3 regions of the Kitasatospora sp. NPDC093806 genome follow, and region 1 is predicted to be linked to each of the others. Evidence: riboswitches for the same ligand, from Rfam matches in the RefSeq annotation. Region 1 holds a riboswitch; each other region holds the start of a gene.
The links. A riboswitch is a leader RNA that binds a small molecule or an ion and turns the genes downstream of it on or off. The one in region 1 is predicted to bind cobalamin.
Positions count from the first base shown of each region.

Region 2: linked by a shared signal. The riboswitch ahead of AB0N76_RS27750 (hotdog domain-containing protein) and the one ahead of metE (5-methyltetrahydropteroyltriglutamate--homocysteine S-methyltransferase) in region 1 are both predicted to bind cobalamin.
Region 3: linked by a shared signal. The riboswitch ahead of AB0N76_RS39490 (prenyltransferase/squalene oxidase repeat-containing protein) and the one ahead of metE (5-methyltetrahydropteroyltriglutamate--homocysteine S-methyltransferase) in region 1 are both predicted to bind cobalamin.

Region 1 is NZ_JBFBDO010000124.1:10,724-18,879, reverse strand. Features, by position in the region: gene metE (5-methyltetrahydropteroyltriglutamate--homocysteine S-methyltransferase) at 1-2,200, opposite strand, end outside; cobalamin riboswitch at 2,358-2,527, opposite strand; gene AB0N76_RS34585 (chaplin) at 2,704-2,991, opposite strand; gene AB0N76_RS34580 (APC family permease) at 3,017-4,888, opposite strand; gene AB0N76_RS34575 (amino acid adenylation domain-containing protein) at 4,991-6,526, opposite strand; gene AB0N76_RS34570 (hypothetical protein) at 6,756-8,156, opposite strand, start outside.
Region 2 is NZ_JBFBDO010000073.1:33,800-41,955, forward strand. Features, by position in the region: gene AB0N76_RS27735 (ABC transporter ATP-binding protein) at 82-789, shown strand; gene AB0N76_RS27740 (GNAT family protein) at 826-1,425, opposite strand; gene AB0N76_RS27745 (hypothetical protein) at 1,644-2,555, shown strand; gene AB0N76_RS27750 (hotdog domain-containing protein) at 2,778-3,203, opposite strand; cobalamin riboswitch at 3,500-3,687, opposite strand; gene AB0N76_RS27755 (LLM class flavin-dependent oxidoreductase) at 3,792-4,985, opposite strand; gene AB0N76_RS27760 (acyl-CoA dehydrogenase family protein) at 5,047-6,183, opposite strand; gene AB0N76_RS27765 (class II aldolase/adducin family protein) at 6,180-6,914, opposite strand; gene AB0N76_RS27770 (acyl carrier protein) at 6,904-7,185, opposite strand; gene AB0N76_RS27775 (class I adenylate-forming enzyme family protein) at 7,303-8,156, opposite strand, start outside.
Region 3 is NZ_JBFBDO010000232.1:70-3,710, forward strand. Features, by position in the region: partial or broken gene AB0N76_RS39490 (prenyltransferase/squalene oxidase repeat-containing protein) at 242-1,177, opposite strand; cobalamin riboswitch at 1,439-1,594, opposite strand; gene AB0N76_RS39495 (NAD(P)-dependent oxidoreductase) at 1,677-2,762, shown strand; gene AB0N76_RS39500 (dihydrofolate reductase family protein) at 2,840-3,421, shown strand.

The DNA.
Region 1 (8,156 bases):
CGGCACGCAGCAGGGCGGCCACCTCGTCCGCGCTGGGCACCCGGGGCGAGTGGATGTCGTAGACGCCGGGGCCGACCTCGCGCGGGTAGCCCGCCCCGGCCAGTTCGCGGGCGACCTCCATGTGCGAGCGGGCCGCCTCCAGCGAGATGACGTCCGCGTCGAGTTCGTCGATCGCCGTCATGATCGCGCCGAACTCGGCGTAGCACATGTGGGTGTGGATCTGGGTGTCGGCCCGGACGCCGGAGGTGGTGAGCCGGAACGCCTCGGTGGCCCAGCGCAGGTAGTCGGGCCGGTCGGCCGCGCGCAGCGGCAGGGTCTCGCGCAGGGCCGGTTCGTCGACCTGGACGACGGCGGCGCCGGCGGCCTCCAGGTCGGTGACCTCGTCGCGCAGGGCGAGGGCGACCTGGCGGGCGGTGTCGGCGAGCGGCTGGTCGTCGCGGACGAAGGACCAGGCGAGCATGGTGACCGGGCCGGTGAGCATGCCCTTGACCGGGCGGTCGGTCTGGTCCTGGGCGTAGCGGAACCAGTCGACGGTCATCGGGTGCGGGCGGGAGACGTCGCCGGCGAGCACCGGGGGCCGGACGTAGCGGGTGCCGTAGGACTGCACCCAGCCGTGCCGGGTGGCGAGGTAGCCGGTGAGCTGCTCGGCGAAGTACTGGACCATGTCGTTGCGTTCGGGCTCGCCGTGGACGAGGACGTCCAGGCCGGCCTTCTCCTGGTGGGCGACGACCTCGCGGATCTCGGCGCGGATCCGGTCCTGGTAGCCGTCGGCGTCCAGCCGGCCGGCCCGCAGGTCGGCCCGGGCGGTGCGCAGTTCGGTGGTCTGCGGGAAGGAGCCGATGGTGGTGGTCGGCAGCAGGGGCAGCTTCAGCCGGGCGCGCTGGGCCCGGGCCCGGTCGCGGTAGGCCTGGGGGCGGCGGGCGTCGGCGGGGGTGGTGGCGGCGGCGCGGGCGCGGACGGCGGGGTCGTGGGTGAGGGCGGAGGCCGCGCGGGAGGCCAGGTCGGCGCGGTTGGCGGCGAGTTCGCCGGCGATCGCGAAGGTGCCCTCGCGCAGGCCGCGGGCCAGGGCGGCGGTCTCGGCGGTCTTCTGCCGGGCGAAGGCGAGCCAGCGGGCGACCTGCGGGTCGAGGTCGCGTTCGGCGTCGACGTCGAGCGGGACGTGCAGCAGCGAGCAGGAGGGCGCGACGTCGACGCGGTCGGCGAGGCCGAGCAGGGTGGCCAGGGTGACCAGCGACTGCTCCAGGTTGTTGATCCAGACGTTGCGGCCGTCGACGACGCCGGCGATCAGGCGCTTGCCGGGCAGGCCGCCGACGGCGGCGAGGTCGGCCAGGTTGGCGGCGGCCGGTCCGGTGAGGTCGAGGCCGACGCCCTCGATCGGGGCCTTGGCGAGGACGGGCAGCGCGGCGCCGAGGCGGTCGAAGTAGCTCGCGACCAGGATCTTGGGGCGGTCGGTGAGCGCGCCGAGTTCGCGGTAGACGCGGGCGGCCGCGCCCAGTTCGGCCGGGCTGCGGTCCTGGGCCAGGGCGGGTTCGTCGAGTTGGACCCACTGGGCGCCGGCCGCGCGCAGTTCGGCGAGGAGTTCGGCGTAGACGGGCAGCAGGCGGTCGAGCAGGGTGAGCGGCTGGAAGGCGGCGGGGACGCCGGGGGCGGGCTTGGCGAGCAGCAGGTAGGTGAGCGGGCCGAGCAGTACCGGACGGACGGTGTGGCCGAGGGCGAGCGCCTCGCGCAGTTCGCCGACGGGCTTGGCGGGGTTGGCCGCGAACACCGTGCCCGGGCCCAACTCGGGCACCAGGTAGTGGTAGTTGGTGTCGAACCACTTGGTCATCTCCAGCGGCGCGACGTCCTGGGTGCCGCGGGCCATGGCGAAGTAGCCGGCCAGCGGGTCGGCGGCGACGGCGGCGCGGTGGCGGGCCGGGATGGCGCCGACGGCCACGGTGGTGTCCAGCACGTGGTCGTACAGCGAGAAGTCGCCGGTGGGCAGTTCGGCGAGGCCGGCCTCGGCCTGCCGGCGCCAGTTGTCGCGGCGCAGTCCGGCGGCGGTGGTGTGCAGGTCGGCGGCGGTGACGCGGCCGGCCCAGTAGCCCTCGACCGCCTTCTTCAGCTCGCGGTCGGGGCCCTGGCGGGGGTAGCCGTACGCGGTGGCCAGCGGGCCGCCCGGGGCGACGGCGGTGGCGTTGACGGGGGTGGTGCTCGGTGACACGGAACTCTCCTTCGCGAGTCGCGCTGCGATCCCGGGAGAGCTCGTGGACGTGGTGATGCGGCGGTGCGGCACGGCACCGGAGGGTGCCCGCCCGCGTCGCCGACCCGCCCTCGAGGTCACCGAGATCACCGCGTGCGGGGTGCACGCGGGCAGTGGCAGGTCTTCGGACTCGCGGGCTCGTCGCAGGCCTGGTCGGCCTCCGGCACCTAGTGGCCGTCGCTTCCCGGACCTCGGGGGTCCAGTGCGTGTGACGGCGGTCGTTCCCACTCACCGCTGCGGGGCAGTCCCGGACTGGCCAGTCGAATGGCTTCACCGGGTTCCCTCTTACGACGCTCCCGCCTGGCGGGCGGGGCGAACCGACTGCGCCCCCATCATAGGTCGTCGGGGCGCGGTCGGCGGGGCGGTATCCGCGACCCCGGTGGGATCGACGGTCACCGCCCCGCAGCGGATGCATGGCGAGGTACTGATGAACTCGACTGCGACGTCGAGTACTTGTCGCTGCGTCAGAGGCCGAGGACGTTCAGGCCGTTGCCGCAGACGTTGAGCTGGAAATTGATCGGGATCTGGATCTGGTTGCCGGACAGGACGCCCGGCGAACCGGTCACCACACCCTGGGCGGTGGCGCTGCCCTCGTTGATGCACACGGTGCCGCCGCCCGGCAGGGAGTGGTTGCCGCCGAGGACGGGCGGGGTCGGCTGTTCGTCGCAGCCGGCGGCGGCCACGCCCGCGGAGGAGAGGACCAGTACGGCGGCGATGGCCGCGCCGGACAGGAACTTTCGGGTGTTGTTCATGTGCCGAGAGGTACCTCCCCACCCCTCACTCCAGACCGATAATCACACTATTCACTCGAACTGCCTCTTGCGGACGATCCTCCTGCCGGGCCGTGAGGAGCTCGTCGAGGTCCTCGGTCCGGAAACCGCTGGCCTGCGCCCACAGGAAGAAGAGGTAGGACACCGCGGCGATCACCAGGGTGTCGGCCGGGAAGGGGATCGAGTGCTCCCCCGTCGGCCCGTACTCGCCGTAGTAGGACAGCGGCAGCAGCGCCAGCAGCAGGCCGAGCAGCCAGATCCCGCCGACGACGTGGCGGCGCCCCTCCGGGCTGCTCGCCGCCCACAGCACGGCCGTGAACGCGGCGACGCACAGCGCGAAGGCGCCCGCGTAGAGCCCGAAGCCCCAGCCGTGGTGGCCACCGCCGTGCGCGGCCAGGAACCAGCCGCCGGAGGCGGTGATCCACACCCAGGCCACCAGGAAGGCCGCCGACAGCGGGACGGCGACCGCCGTCTCCACCCAGCCGCGCCGCACCGCGGTGTAGGCGGCGAACACCGGCAGCCCGGCGAAGACCGTCACCAGCAGGGTGACCAGCGTGGTGAAGCCCGACCAGTAGATCACCAACACGCTGCAGACGAAGCTGGCCGGGGACCACAGCGCCGCCCAGCGGAGCCGGAACGGCCGCGGCAGGTCGGGGGCCGTGCGGCGCAGCGAGGAGAGGCTGGCGCTGCCCATCAGGAAGGTCAGCACGCCCGCGGCGGAGATGAACGAGACCAGTTGGTACCAGCTGGGCGCGGGGATGAAGAACAGGCAGCCGACCAGGAAGCAGCAGAAGGTGGCGATGGTCGGCACCCCGCGCGGGGACAGCCGGCGAAACACCTCGGGGGCGGCCCGGTGGTGGGCCAGCGCCTGGCTGACCCGGGCGCTGTTGCCGAGGTAGATCCAGCCGGCCCCGGCGGGCGAGAGGACGGCGTCGATCAGCAGCACGGTGCCGAAGGCCGCGAAGCCGGCGGTGCCGACCGCGTCGAGGGCGTGGAAGAACGGCCCGGAGGCCCAGCCGCTGCTGTTGAGCGCCGTCCAGTCGCCGGGCGTGACACCTGCGTCCTGCCAGTCGATCGCGCCGATGAAGGCGATCTGCAGCAGGGTGTAGAGGACGGTCGGGACGGCGATCGCGACCACGATGGCGATCTTGGAGTCGCGCTGCGGGTTCTTCATCTCGCCGCCGAAGTCCAGCGCCTGCCGAAAGCCCACGAAAGCGAACGCGATGCCGGTGGAGGAGATGGCGTGCACGGTGCTCGCCCCGCCGAGCGGGAGGAAGCCGCCGGCCGGCGAGAAGTTGTCGCTCCGCAGGACGAGGAAGAGCAGCAGGAAGGTGGCGACCGGGACGACGATCTTCCAGAGCGTCACCCAGTTCGTCGCCACGCTGAACTTGCGGATGCCGATGACGTTGATGACGTAGAAGACCAGCATCAGCGCGATGGCGGAGAGGATGCCCTGCGGCCAGGTGAGCATGGTGGTGCCGTCGACCTGCTCGACCACGTGTAGCCCCGGGAAGCGGCTGCCGAGGTAGGTCATCACCGCGACGGCCTCGACGGCGGGGATGGAGACGGCGAAGAGCCAGGCGGCCCAGCCGATGATCCAGCCGGTGAACGCGCCGTGGGTCAGATAGGGGTAGCGGACGACGGTCCCGGTCAGCGGGAGCATGCCGCCGAGTTCGATCCAGGTCAGGGCGATGACCATGAAGACGGCGCCGGCGATGACCCAGGACAGGATCGCGGCCGGCCCGGCGACTCCCGCCGCGGAGAGCACCGCGAAGAGCCAGGCGGAGCCGATCTGGCCGCCGATGCTGAGGAAGATGAGCTGGGGCAGGGTGACTTCCCGCCGCATCCGGCGTCTGTGCTCGGGCTGTTCGTCGCTCATGTGGGTACCCCTCCTTGAGGCCGCGCGCGTTCGGGGGAATTTCAGGGGAGAGCGGGGGCGGGACGGTCCCGCCCCCGCGGGGGTCGATCAGGTCGGGTCAGGTCACAGGCCGGTGAGCGCCTGGGCGAGCGCGGTCCGGTCGACCTTGCCGGTCGGGGTGAACGGGAAGGCGTCCACCACGACGTACCGGGCCGGCACCATGTGGCCGGGCAGCACGCCCTGCAGGCTGGTCCGCAGCGCCGCCTCCTCGATCCGCTCGCCGGGCACCCGTACGCAGTGCGCGGCCAGGAACTGGTCGCCGGTGGCGGTGGCGTGGACGGTCACCAGCGCGTCGCTGACCCCGGGCAGCTCGCGCAACCGGGTCTCCACCTCGCCCAGTTCGACCCGGGAGCCCTTGATCTTGACCTGGCTGTCGCGCCGGCCGAGGAACTCCAGCGTGCCGTCGGCCAGGATCCGGCCGTAGTCGCCGGTCAGGTAGGCCGGGATGCCCAGCCGGTCCCAGCTGCGGAACCGCTGCGCGGTCAGCTCGGGCCGGTTGAGGTAGCCGTCCGCGACCGCGACCCCGCCGATGCAGATCTCCCCCACCTCGCCGTCCTTGACCTGCCGCAGCTCGGCGTCGACGACCTGGACCACCGCGTTGTCGATCGCCCGCCCGATGGACGGCAGCACCGGCCAGCCGGCCGGGTCGCCGGTGAGCTTCTCGGCGGTGATGACGTGGGTCTCGGTGGTGCCGTACTGGTTCTCCAGGCTGGCGCCGGTGCGGGCGAAGAAGGTCCGCACGGACTCGCCGATCTGGAGCTGCTCGCCCGCGGTGATGACCTCCTTGAGGGAGCCGGGGAACCGGTCCTGCTGGACGGCGGCCTCGATCACCTGGTGCAGCGAGACGAACGGCAGGAAGACCCGGTCGATCTTCTGCTCGTCGATGTAGGCGAGCAGCTTGCCGGGGTTGCTGCGGGTGGCCTCGTCGACCAGCACCAGGGTGCCGCCGCTGGCCCAGGTGCCGAAGATCTCCTGGAACGAGACGTCGACGCTGAGCGGCCACAGCTGGAGGGTGTTCCAGCCCACCGTGGAGCCGGAGTTGGCGACCTGCCAGGCGGTCAGGTTGGCGAGCGCGTCGTGCGGCATCGCGACGCCCTTGGGCCGGCCGGTGGAGCCGGAGGTGTAGCTGATGTAGGCCAGGTCCTCGGGACGGGCGTCCGAGCCCCAGCGGGTCGGCTCGCCGTCGGCCTCCCCGTCCAGCACGTTGTCCAGGACCTCCAGCTCGCAGCCCTCGGGCACGGTGATCAGGTCGGCCAGGTGGGCCCGGCAGAGCAGCCGGTCGGCGCCGCTGTCGGCGAGCATGTAGTCCAGCCGGCCGCGCGGGTAGGTGTCGTCCAGCGGTACGTACGATCCGCCGCCGGCCAGCACGGCGAGGACGGCGATCGCGAGCTCCGGGGACCGGTCGTTGAACAGCGCGGCGCGGGTGGTGCCGGCCAGGTGGCCGGCCAGGCGCTGGATCGCCGCCTGGACCTGCCGGTAGGTCAGCTCACCGCCGGGCCAGCGCAGCGCGATGACATCGGGGTGGGCCTGCGCCTGCGCGGCCACCATCTCGTGCACGAGCCGCAGCTCCGGGCTGCTCGTGCTGCCGTGTTCGGTCATGGGTTAGCCCCTCCTTCTCCGCGGCCACGACGGGTGGCGGCGGACGGCGATACGGGAACGCGGCATGCCGGTGGGCGGCATGCGCGGGGTGGAACGTGGGAGACGGAATGCGGGACGCGAGGCGCGGGGGCGCGAGGCGCGGGGGCGCGGGACGCGAGGCGCGGGAGCGCGGAGTACCGGGTGCGGGACGCGGGCGGTCCGGACGGGTCGGGCGGGTCTGGCGGGTCGGTCAGACCCCGCCGCCGATGACGATGTCGTGCTTGGTCGCCAGCGCCCGCATCTCGTCCATGTACTCGTCCACCAGCTCCTGCGTCACCTTCGGGCAGCAGCCGGCGATGAAGTCGCGGATCATCTCGTCCATGTCCAGCTCGTCGGCGGTGCGGTAGAAGTCCTTGCGGGACTCCAGGTAGGCCCGGTCGACCTCCAGGCCGAACTCGGCGGCCCTGGCCTCGGCGTACTCGGGGTGGGTCAGGTAGCGGTAGGACTGCGAGCCGGGGATCGGGCAGAGCGGTCCGAAGTCGAGGGCCGCGAAGGTCCTGGGGTGCTCCTCAACGATCTCGGTCAGCGCCCGGTGGTTGTCGGCCATGATCTCGGGGGTGATGCCGAGGTGGGTCACCACCAGCCCGGCGGTGATCATGCCGCCGCGGTCGATGACGCCCTCCAGGGCCCGCAGGTTGTGGCCCATCGGCGCGTGCTTGCGGCCGCGGCCGCCGACCGGCTGCTTGTTCATGACCCGCAGCGACACGTCGGACAGGCCGTCGAAGCCGATGAAGAAGTGGTCCAGGCCCAGCTTGTTGACCAGGGTGTCGATGCGGTCGGCGCCGGTGGCGAACGCCTCGGCCCGCGCGTAGCCGAACATCTTGGGCCGGTCGGCCTCCGGGATGGCCAGGAACCAGGCCGGCGGGTTCGCCGCCATCGCGCGCAGCATCCGCCAGAGGGTCAGCGGAAGCTCGTCGGCGGTGATGTAGAAGTAATTGAAGCCCTGGTTGTAGGCGTTCTCCAGAATCCGCCAGGCGCGCTCCGCCTCGGGCGCGATGATCTCCCGGACGCCGGGAATGATGCCACAGAAGTCACACGCGTTCAGCGGGACCCCTTCGAGCCTTTCCCCGGCGAATTTGATGCAGCCGCGGCCGATGTCGACCACCTGGCTGCGCAATTCCCGGTCGCGCATGAAGAAGTAGACCTTCTGCTGACCGTCCAGGTAGTGCTTCTCGTGCGGGAAGAGACTGTCCATGAGACGGTAGTCGACCAGTGGGAGCCGGTTGTACTCGGCGGGATTCTCGGGATTGCGGTGCACCGCGCCGTCGGCGTCCCGGTAGACCAGGCCGGCGTAGTCCATGGCGGATCTCAGCCGGCCGGTGAGCCGGTCGGCCATGAAGTCGGCGAAGCCCTCGACCACGTCGTTGCCGTAGAAGCCGACGTCGACGACCGGCTGGTTGGCCATCACCCGGTCGTAGAGGGCGGAGAAGTGGTCGTTGCCCAGCACGACCACGAGGTCCGGGTTGAGCTCCTTGGCGCGCTTGGCCATGGTGATCGAGGCGCCGTAGTTGGCGGTCAGGACGCTGAAGCAGAGCGCCCGTATCCGGTGCGCGTTGGCCTCGATGAATTCCACCAGGGCGGAATTCCCGTG
Region 2 (8,156 bases), on a different contig from region 1:
CGATTGACCATGAACACATCAGCTCATTCACCGCCGCATCACCGGCGGGGAGCGCCACAGGAACACCCAGGGGGATGCCGCATGACGCAGCAACCGGCCGGCACCGTCACCGCTCCCATGGTGGCCGTCACCGATCTCCGCCGCAGTTTCGGGACCGGCGAGCGCACCGTCCACGCGCTGCGCGGCGTCTCCTTCGTCATCGGCCGCGGCGAGCTCACCGCCCTCAAGGGCCGCTCCGGCTCCGGCAAGACCACCCTGCTCAACCTGGTCGGCGGCCTGGACGCGCCGACCGGCGGCACCATCACCCTGGACGGGACCGACCTGGGCGCGCTGGACGAGGACGGGCGGCTCGCGCTGCGCCGCGACCGCCTCGGCTTCGTCTTCCAGTCCTTCGGCCTGCTGCCGGTGCTCACCGCCGCCGAGAACGTCGGGGTGCCGATGCGGCTGCGCAAGGTCCCGGCCGCCCAGCGCGAGGAGCGGGCCCGGACGCTGCTGGCGCTGGTCGGCCTCGCCGACCACGCCAACCAGCGCCCGGGCGAACTCTCCGGCGGCCAGCAGCAGCGGGTCGCCATCGCCCGGGCACTGGCCAACGAGCCCGACCTGATCATCGCCGACGAGCCGACCGGCCAGCTGGACTCGGAGACCGGCCGTCAGATCATGGAGCTGCTGCGCGCGGTGGTGCGCAGCGAGGGCGTCACCGTCCTGGTCGCGACGCACGACCCGAACCTGATGGAGCTCGCGGACCGGGTGGTCGAGCTCCGCGACGGCCGGATCGTCGACGAGTCGTAGCGCGCCGCGCGGGGTTCCGGTTCGGCCGGAACCGGTTCAGACGGAGCCGGGGCCGGCCGGGACCGGCATGGCGCGCCAGGTCTCCGCGCGGACCTCCATGGTGACCAGGCGCATCGTGGTGTCGGCCTCGGCGAAGTAGCGCTCGGTCTCGCCGGTCGGGGTGAAGCCGAAGCGGGTGATCGCGCGGACCGCGTCGGTGTTCTCCACCGAGGTCATGCTCCACACCCGGCTGAGGCCGAGTTCGGCGAAGGCGAGCTTGAGCATCAGCCAGCCGATGTCGGGCGCGCAGCCCGAGCCGCGCAGGTGCCGGGCCATGGTGAAGACCCCGGAGTACCCGGTGGTGTCGTCCTCGACCTCCAGCCGGATGCCGCCGACGGGGCGGTCGTCGCCCTGCAGGCAGGCGGCCAGCTGGTAGTGGCGGCGCGGCAGTTCGGCGGCGGTCGCCACCGCCTCGTCGAGCCGGCGCCGGATCCGGCCGTCGTCCATGACGCCGGTCGAGAGGTGGCGCATCCCGGCCGCGTCACCCCAGACGGAGCGCATGGCGTCGAGGTCGTCGGCGCGGTGGTCACGCAAGCGGACGAGGGCGGTCTCCAGGACCGGCAGGGTCGTGGGCGGCTGGACTGACGTGCTGTTCATGATCGAACCCTAACGAACTGGTGCGTTTCGATGCCCGGTCGGGTCACCCCGGCCGTGCCCGCAGTAAAGCGGTCGTGGATTGACATCCGATCAACGCCGCGACTTTCCGTTATCCCGGCGCCCGGCGCGGGTCTCCGAGTCGTCATGCGGGCCGAATCCCCTCGGCCCCGGACGGCGTGCCCGGTCGGGCTCGCGCCCCGTACGGGAAGGACCCGCCGATGACCGCTTCTCCCGCTCGCCCGTTCTCCCGGGGGTGGCTGCTCGCCTCCTGCGTTCCGGTGCTGCTCGTGCTCGGGATGGCGGCCACCGTCCCGTCGGCCCCCGCCGGTTCCGCCGGGGCCGCCGGCGCAAGTACGGACGGGACGGACGGGATGCCCGGGATGCCAGGCATGGCGCATCCGGCGGGCGCCGCCGCCGGACCCACCCGGGGCCTCGCCGCCGAGCAGGACGGCTACCGGCTGGACATCGCGACCTCCCGGCTGCCGGCCCAGCGGCCGACCGCCCTGCGCTTCACCGTCACCGGCCCGGACGGCTCGCCCGTCACCGGCTTCGCCGTCCACCAGACCAAGAAGCTGCACTTCTACGCGATCCGCGGCGACCTCACCGGCTTCCAGCACCTGCACCCCGACATGGCCGCCGACGGCACCTGGACCGCCGATCTGGCCGCCCTCGCCCCGGGCACCTGGCGGCTGTACGCCGACTTCGTCCCGGACACCGGCCCGCACGCCGCGGAGCTCGTGCTCAGCCGCACCGTGACGGTGCCCGGCGAGGCCGCCGCGGTGCCGCTGCCCGCCCCGGAGGAGAGCGCCACCGTCGACGGCTACACCGTCACCCTGCACGCCCGGCCGATGGCCGGCGCCCACCAGTTGGTCGCCACCGTCAGCCGGGACGGCCGACCGGTCGACGATATCCAGCCCTACCTGGACAGTTACGCCCACCTCACCGCGTTCCACGCGGGCGACCAGGCGCTGGCCCACCTCCACCCGGCGGACCGGGTCGACGGCGACCACGGCGGACCCACCCTGACCTTCCAGGCCCTGCTCCCCGCGCCGGGCGACTGGCGGGTCTTCCTCCAGTTCCAGACCGCCGGACAGCTGCACACCGCCCAGTTCACCCTGCGCGTCGACTGACCGTCACAGCCTGACGCCGGGTGCGGGCGTGGGTGAGGGCGCGGGTCCAGGCGCGAGCACGGCTCCGGGTACCGGGCGCGGGTCCGGGCGCGGGTCCGGGCGCGGGCGCAGGCGCGAGCCTGGGGTGCGGGCGCGGGTGCGGGTCAGGGGCGCGGGTCCGGGTGCGGGCCCGTGCGGGTCCGGGCGCCGGGGCGGCGCGCGGACCCGCGTGGGTCGCGGCGGTCAGGACCGCCGGGCGCGGCGTTCCCTGGAGAGGCGCTCGCGCCGCTGGTCGGCGGGGGTCTCCGGGACCAGGGCGGGTACCCGGTGCGGCTGCCCGTCGGCGTCGACGGCGACGAACACCAGCTGCGCCGTCGCCACCCGGGTGACCGGTCCGGTGAGGTTCCACCGTTCCGCCGTGACCACCACCGAGACGTCCATCGAGGTGCGCCCGGCGTGGTCCACCCGGGCGCGGACGGTGAGTAGGTCCCCGGCCCGGACCGGGGCGAGGAAGGTCATCTCCTCGACCGACACCGTCACCGCGGGCACCCCGGCGTGGCGGCCCGCGGCGGCGGCCGCGGCGTCGTCGATCAGCTTCATCACCACGCCGCCGTGCACCGTCCCGTAGAGGTTGGTGTCGTGCTCGCTCATGATGTGCGCGAGGGTCACGGCCGAGTCCCCCGGCGTCCGGGACGGGGCCGGGTCGGCCGACGGGACCGGCGGAACCGGCGGAACGGAGGGAACCGAGGGCGCCGTCATCGGGCCGTCACCTCCCCGGTGGTGGTGCCGGCGGTGCGGGATCCGCGCTGACCGGTCTGCTTCACGGAACTCTCCTTCGCGAGTTCGCGGACCCGGAGCGAGGCGTGCGTGCGGAGCGGACGGGCACACGGATGCGCCCCCTGCCACGCCGTCGGCCCGCCCTCGGGGTCACGGTGAGACCGGGGACCGCTGCGGTCCCCGGGCAGTGGCAGGTCTTCGGACTCGCGGGCACGCCACCCGTGAAAGGGCGGACACCTAGTGGCCGTCGCTTCCCGGGCCCGGCCGGGCCCAGTGCGTCTGACGGCGGTCGTTCCCGCTCACCGCTGCGGGGCAGTCCCGGACTCCCACCGGGTTCCCTCTTGCGACGCGCCTGCCTGGCGGACAGGGCGAACCAGCTGCGCGCACCACTCTACGGCCACCGCCCGGCCCCATGATCACCAACCGGCACCGGGGCCGTCGCACCGCGGGTGCGACGGCCCCGGTCGGGCAGCGGAGTGCTCAGGCGCGGGCCGCGGCGTCGCCGTCGGTCTCGGTCCCGCCGTGCTCCGCCATCGCCTTGGTCCGGGCCGCGAAGCCGGCCTCCTGCATCGCGGTGCGGTTGGCGGCCGCCCAGTCGTTGGAGGCGCGCAGGCGGTCGGCCGTACCCCGGAAGCGGGGCACCACGAAGCGCGCGAACAGGTCGAGGCTGCGCCGCTGGGCCTCCCGCGACGCCCAGTCCTGGCAGGAGATGAGCAGGGTCCCGAACCCGCCGGTGATCTCCTGCAGCTTGGTGATCGCGCCGACCACGTGCTCGACGTCACCGGCGATGATGCCGTTGGCCGCCACGGTGGCCTCGAAGGCCTTGGCCCCGCTCTGCGGGTTGCGCGACATCGGGATGGCGAAGGTGTCGATCCAGAGCTCGTTGCGCTGGCGCAGCCACCCCTCGCGGATGTCGTCCAGCGCCTCCTCCGAGGTGGGCGCCACGTGCACGGGGACGACCAGGCGCCAGTCGTCCCGGGACACCTGGCGGCCCGCCTCGGCGGCGGCCTCCTCGTGGTGGCGCCACTGGTCCGCGAGCCGTTCGAGGCCCAGGCTCAGGCCGGCCCGGACCGCGCCCCACGGCGGCGCGGCGTGGGAGAGCACGCTGATGCCGAGCCGGCCCGCCAGCTTGACCCCGAACGGGGTGGCGGCGCTGGCGACGGTGACCTCCGGCCCGCCCGGGGTGAAGGGGTCGAGCTGGAGCCGGGCGTCGACCAGTTTGAACCAGCCCTCGTCCCGGGTGACGGTCTCGCCGGCGAGCAGCGCGACGACCGTCTCCATGGCCTGGGCGGTCCGTTCCCGGGTCGACTGGGGGTCGATCCCGAACATGTGCATGTCCGAGATCACGGACCCGGCGCCGCCGCCGAGGATGAACCGGCCCCGGGTCTGGTGGTCGAGCTGGATCGCCCGGTCGGCGACCAGGAAGGGGTGGTGGTAGGGCAGCGCGGTGACACCGGTCGCGAACTTGATCCGCCGGGTCCGTTCGGCCGCCGCGGCGATGAACAGCTCCGGCGCCGGGATGGTGCCCCAGCCCGCCGAGTGGTGCTCCCCGATCCACAGTTCCTCGTAGTTCAGGGAGTCGACGAGCTCGACGAATTCCATGTCGCGCTGGTACAGGAGGTTGAGGTCCTCGCCGATCGGGTGGAGCGGGGAGATGAAGCAGCCGAAGCGCATGGTGTTCCCTGGGTCGGTTGAGTGGTGACGGGCGTTCGGGGACGCCGGGGGCGGGCGGCGGTCACAGCGCGCGAGCGATCGCCGCCCGCTGGATCTGGTTGGTGCCCTCGATGATCTGCAGGAGCTTCGCCTCCCGCATCCACCGTTCCACGGGGTGGTCCTGGACGTAGCCGTGTCCGCCGAGCACCTGGACGGCGTCGGTGGTGACCCGCATCGCGGTGTCGGTGGCGAAGAGCTTCGCCTGGGCGGCTTGGGTCGCGAACGGCCGTCCGGCGTCCCGGAGTCGGGCCGCCTCCAGGAGCAGCGCGCGGGAGGCCGCGACCTGGGTGGCCATGTCGGCGAGCAGGAAGCCGACGCCCTGGAAGGTGATGACGGGCGCGCCGAACTGGATCCGGCCCTTGGCGTATTCGGTGGCGTGGTCCAGGGCCGCCTGGGCGAGGCCGACGGCGCAGGCCGCGATGCCGAGCCGCCCGTGGTCGAACACCGAGGCGGCCACCAGCATGCCCCGGTTCTCCCGGCCGAGCCGCATGCCCGCGGGCACCCGGACGTCGTCGAGGACGACCTGGGCGGTCGGCAGGGTCGCCACCGCCATCTTGTGCTCCGGCGGCTGGGGCAGCACTCCCGGGGTGTGTGCGTCGACCATCAGGCAGGTCAGGCTGCCCAGGCCCGCCGTACCGGTGCGGCAGTAGACGTTGTAGAGGCCGGCCACACCGCCGTGGCTGACCCAGGACTTGGTGCCCGAGATCCGGTAGCCGTCGCCCTCGCGGACGGCGGTGGTGCGGATGCCCTCCAGGTCCGAGCCGGCCTCGGCCTCGGACAGCGCGTTCGCGCCGAGCACCTCCCCGCTCAGCAGCTCGGGGAGCCACCGGTCGCGCTGGTCGTCGTCGCCGAACCGGGCCAGGCCGTGCGAGGCCAGCACCTGGAGGTGGACGGACTCGGCCACCGCGAACCAGCGGTAGGCGAGCCGCTCCAGCACCTGGAGGTAGACGGTGTACGGCTGGTCGCCGCCGCCCCAGCGTTCCGGGAACGGCAGCCCGATCAGCCCGGCCCGGCCGAGCAGTTCGACCGTCTCCCGCGGGAAGCGGCCGGAGCGCTCCTCGACGTCGGCGCGCGGCGCGAGTTCCTTGTCCGCGATCTCCTCGACCAGGGCGAAGAGTTCGCGCTGGGTGTCGTCGGCGAAGTGCCGCTCGACCTTCACCAGTCCACCGCCTCGGGGAAGGCGCGCAGCACGGCGCGCACCGAGTGCTCCCAGTAGGAGCGGACCGCGAGGTCGCCGTAGATGAAGTCGCGCTTGGCCTCGACGTCGACGGCCGAGGAGCTGTGGTACTTGCCGGGCGCGGATTCCACCAGGAGCTGGAGCCGGCAGGCCCGTTCCAGCAGGTGGGCGAGGACGACGGCGTGCTTGAGCGTCTTGCCGACCACCAGTCCGCCGTGGTTGCGGAGCAGCAGCGCCGGGTCGGGGCCCAGGGCGGTGGCGACCGCGCGGCCGGTGGCGATGTCCAGGATGGTGTTGCTGGTCAGGGTGAAGCGGGACAGCCGGTCCTCGAAGTAGGCCCCGTCGTGGGAGACCGGTCTCAGTTCGAGGTCGGTGGCGCCGAAGGCCAGGGTGTACGGCGCGTGGCTGTGCACGATGCCGTTGACGTCCGGCCGCGCCGCGTAGACCGCCTGGTGCAGGGCGAGTTCGGGCGGGGCGAGCCGGTGCGCGGGCGCGTCGGGGTCGACCTCGGCGGGGATGACGTCCGCGGGGACGCATTCGTCGAAGCCGGTCAGCGCGCCCTTGATCTGGAAGGCGCGGCTGCCGGGCAGCCGGGCCGAGACCTGTCCCTGGTTGAAGTCGTCGTGCCCGCCGAGCGAGAGCGAGCGGGCGGCGATGGCGAGCCGGCCGCGCAACTGCCGCTCGGCCGGGGTCTGCTGCGGATCATCCGGCATGGGTGCCGACTCCCTGGCCTTCCATGTACGTCACCAGGCCGTCGACGGTACCGAGGGTGCCGGCCGCCTCCTCCAGGTCGATGTAGACGCCGAACTCGTTCTCCAGGGAGTCGATCAACCGCAGGAAGGACAGCGAGGACATGCCGAGCTCGGCGAAGGTGGAGCTGCCGGCGGTGACGGCCTCCAGCGGGAGTCCGCCGTCGCTGGCGCTCACCGCGAGGTCGGCGACGCGGACGTGCAGGGCACTGCCTTTCGGGGCCTGACTGGTCATGACACTTCCGTTTCGTTGGGAATCCGGTGGGACCGGGGAATCCGGTGGGGCCGAGGAATCCGGTGGGACCGGGGCGGCCGACGGGAGGTCCGCCGCCCGGGGCGGCGACGGCCCGGCTCAGCCCTCCAGCAGCGCGCGGGCGGCCGCCAGCCGGGGCTTGCCGATGCTGGAGGCGGGGATGCGGTCCACGACGGCGAGGCGTTCGGGCACCTTGTACGGGGCGAGCAGGCCGCGACAGTGGGCGCGGACGGCGTCCGCCGCCAGGCCGGCCGGGGCCTCGACGAGCGCGCCGAGCGCCTTGTCGCCGTCGGACCTGGTGACCTCCAGGACGAGGGCGTCGGTCACGCCGGGCACGGTGCGCAGGACGTCCGCGACCTCGGTGGGGTCGACCTTGCGGCCGCCGACGTTGATGAGCTTTCCCGAGCGGCCGGCCAGGTGCAGCAGCCCGGCCGCCAGGTAGCCCTCGTCGCCGGTCGCGTAGAACCCGTCCTCGTCGAGCCGGCGTTCGAGCACGCCGGGGGCGTTGAGGTAGCGCGAGCCCATGGACGTGGAGCGGACCGCGATCGCCCCGGGCTCCCCGGCGCGGGCCCCGTCCGGGATCCGGAACCGGACGCCGGGCAGCGGTGCGCCGAGGCCGCGGGCCGGGTCGGGCTCGCGGTCGAAGGTGAGCGGACCGGTCTCGGCGATGCCGTAGTAGTTGGCGACGGCCAGGCCGTAGCGCTCCCGCAGGGCGCGGGCGTCGTCCGGCGGGAGCGGGGCGCCCGAGGAGATCGCCACCCGGATGCCGGCGAGTTCCGGGGCCGGGGCGGTGCGGCGCAGCAGCGAGGCGTAGAGCGCCGGGAACCCGGTGAGCCGGGTGGGCCCGGTCTGCCGGACGTAGCGCAGCACGTGTCCGGCCGACGGCAGGCCGCCGGCCAGGTGGAGGAGGGAGCCGGCCAGCAGGCCGGGGACGAGGGAGGTGTTGAAGGCCA
Region 3 (3,641 bases), on a different contig from region 1:
TCGAGGCGCGGTCGGTGGCGGTGGCGGTCGCGGTCGCGGTGGTGGTGCCGGTCGGCGCGGCGGTCGGCGAGGGCGAGCCGGTCGGCGTCGCGGTGCCCGTCGGGGTGCCCGTCGGGGTGCCGGTGGGCGTCCCGCTACCGGTGGGCGTCCCGGTCGGTGTCCCCGTCCCGGTCGGGGTCGCGGTCGACGTCGGCGTGCCCGTCGGAGTAGCCGTCGCAGTCGGAGTCGCGGTCGGGGTACCCGTCGGCGTCGGCCCGCTCGTCAGGTCCCGCCGGAGGGTGCCGAAGGGGATCCCGGTCGCCCCGCCCAGCGCCTGGGTGGAGGCCCGGACGTCCGACCCGCGCTGACCGGCCGTCGCGACGTTGAAGCCGCCGTCCGCGTTCTGCTGCCCGGCCAGGAAGTCGAGCGCCTTGGCGATCCGGTCCGCGTGGACGGCCGGACGCAGGCTCAGCCCCTGGACGGCGAGCGCGGCCGAGTTGGTGGAGTTGCCCGCCGCCCCGGGGAAGCCGCCGTCGCCCTGCTGCCGCCCGGCCAGCCAGCCGAGCGCCCGGTCCACCGCGGCGGCGGCCTCGGCACCGGGCACCAGGGCGAGCGCCATCGCCGCCATCGCGGTGCTGTCCACGTCGGAGTCGCCGGTGGCGGGGATCAGGCTGGGCCAGGAGCCGTCGGCGTGCTGGAGGCTCCGCAGGTAGGCGATCGGCGCGGCGGCCGGTCCGGTGTCCCCGGCCCGCAGCTGGGCCAGGATGCCGAGCGCCTGGGAGAAGACCGAGGTGGCGTAGGTGTAGTTGCCCGGCGCCGCACAGCCGGTGGCCTCCTCGGCCCGGGCGCAGACCGCAGCCGCGAGGGCCGCGATCAGGTCCCGGCCGCCGAAGGCGCGCGGGTCCCGGCCGACGATCTCGGCGAGCAGCGCCTCCTTGCCGATGGACCCGCCGCCGGCGTCCTGGGTACCGATGCCGGTCCAGTCGTTGACGGTGCGCTCGCCCGCGTCCTTGCCCTGCCCGTCGAGGAAGTCGACGATCCGGCGCAGCGCCGCGTCGTCGGTGCCGGTGGCCGCGAGCGCGTAGGCGCCGTCGATGGTGAGGCCGAAGTCGGCGAAGTCCGGGAACGCCTCGTAGTAGTGGCCGTCGACGAGCCGGGCCGGGGCGGTCAGGTAGGCGCTGCCCCTGGCCAGGTCGGGCGTGCGTGCGGGGTCGGCGGCGGCGTTGCCGGGGTGTCCCAGCAGGACCGTGCCGCCCACGGCCGCCGCCACGGCGCCGACGGCGAGCCGGTACGCCGGCCGCCCGCTCCCCCGACCTCGCCGCTCCTCGCGGGTGCGGCTGCTGCTGACTCTCACCGGTGATTCCCCCGATCGGTCGGCGGGCACCACGGCGCAGCGGACGGCACCCCGTGCGGGGACCGTCCCGACCACGTCGTAGTCCGCGACGACGCAAGTGCTTGTGACACAACGAGCTCTCGGCGCAGGCATTCCGGCTCACCCATCCCCGGCCGGGGGCGGATCTACGGTTGCGGGTCAGCGCCGGAATCGGACCGGCTTCCCCTGACTGCCGAGGAGCAAAAATCGTCTCATCAGACCACACCACCCGGGGCGAGTCAACGGACCGTCAGGTCGGCTCCCCGGCAGGGCCGGGCCCCGGGGTACCCGGATAGGGTCCCTGCGAACGAAAGGGGGGACCGCGATGGGCGAGGACCGGGTCCTGCTGTTGGACGCGGCGCCGGGGGCGCTGCTCGGGCGGGAGCTGGAGCGGCTGCTCGGTCACGGGCTGGCCGTCACGCTGAACCTCCGGCGGGTCGCCGACCCTGACGCGGCGCGGGCCGACTGGGCCGGGCAGGTGGAGGCCGGGCGGGTGGAGTTCACCGACTTCGACGCCTTCGACGAGTCCGCGCTGATCGCCGAGACCGTCCGGGGCGGGGTCGGCTACCACGCGGTCAAGTCCCGGGGCGGGGTGCCGCTGCGCGCCGCGTTCCTGGCGGCGGCGACGGATGCGGCCCTCGGCAACCGGCTGCGGGTGGTGGGGCGGGCCGGGTCGGGCACCGACCACGTCGAGCTCCCGGCGGCCGCCCGGTACGGGGTCGCGGTCACCCACACCCCGGGCTCCAACGCGAACGCGGTCGCCGAGTTCGCGCTGGCCCAGCTGCTCGCCCTGACCCGGCACCTGCCGGCCTCCAACGAGGCGGCGCACCGGGGACGTTGGCAGCCGCCTGCGGCCCCGGCGGCGGAGCTGTCGGACCTCACCCTGGGCATCGTCGGCCTGGGCCGGGTCGGGCGGGCGCTGGCCGCCCGGGCGGGCGCGCTGGGCATGGCCGTCCGGGCCCTCTCCCGGCACCCGGTGGAGAGCCCGGTGGAGCGCCCGGTGCAACCCGCCGGTTCGCTCGGCGAGCTGCTGGCGGGCAGCGACGTGGTCTCGCTGCACGTGCCGCTCACCGCGCGGACCCGGGGGCTGATCGGCCGGGCCGAACTGGCGCTGATGCGGCCGGGATCGGTCCTGCTGAACACCGCCCGGGGCGGGATCGTCGACGAGCGGGCACTCGCCGACGCGCTGCGCGACCCCGCGCACCCGCTCGCGGCGGCCGCCGTGGACACCTTCGAGCACGAGCACGCCGCGTTCGCCTCCCCGCTCTTCGGGCTGCCGAACGCGCTGCTCACCCCGCACATCGCCGGGATGACCAACGCCGCCATGGCCGCGGCGGCCCTGAGCTGCGCGGACCACCTGGCGGCCCTGCTGGCCGGCCGACCGGAGGGCGTCCCGGTGGTGTCCGCCTGACGCCCCGTTCGGGTTCGGCGTGACCCGCCCCCCGGTACGCCACAATGCGGGGCACCCCAGAACAAGAGGAGGACCCCGTGGGCAAGGTGGTCATGTACGGATCGGTGTCGGTCGACGGCTTCATCGCGGACGAGAGCGACCAGCCCGGACCGCTGTTCGACTGGTTGACCAGCGGTGACGTCCCGCTGGACGAGAGCGGTGCGCTGAAGGTGTCGCGGACGTCCTACGACTACACCCGGCCGTACTGGGACCGGATCGGAGTCACGATCGTCGGCCGTCGTGTCTTCGACCTGACGGACGGCTGGGACGGGAAGCCGCCGGGCGGGATCGACCACGTGGTCGTCGTGACGCACCGGCCCGCGCCCGAGGGCTGGGACCCCGGGGCGCCGTTCCACTTCACCGACGGCATCGACGCGGCCGTGGCGAAGGCCCGGGAGCTCGCGGGTGACCGCATCGTCGAGGTCGCCGCCGGCGACGTCGGCGGCCAGGTACTCGCCGCGGGCCTGGTCGACGAGGTGCGCATGGATGTCGCACCCATCGTGTTCGGGTCCGGCAGGCGCTACTTCGGCGCGGTCCACGCGCAGCACCTGCTGGAGGGTCCCGACCTGGTGGTCCAGGGTGACCGGGTCCTTCACCTGAGCTACCGGGTGCGCCGTTGACCGCGTCGGCCGCGTCCCGGTGGTGTCCGTCCGAGGACGGCCCCCGGCCGCTCCGTCGTGGAGCGGCCGGGGGCCGGAGCGCGGACCTCAGGGCGCGGTGATGCCCGGTTGGGCGCCGGCGCCGAAGGACCAGCCCTCGACCGAGCCGGGGGCCGGGTCGTAGCTGCCCGCGCCGAGGTTGCTGTACGACCAGGGGCCGCCGTGCGGGGCGTGCCAGTAC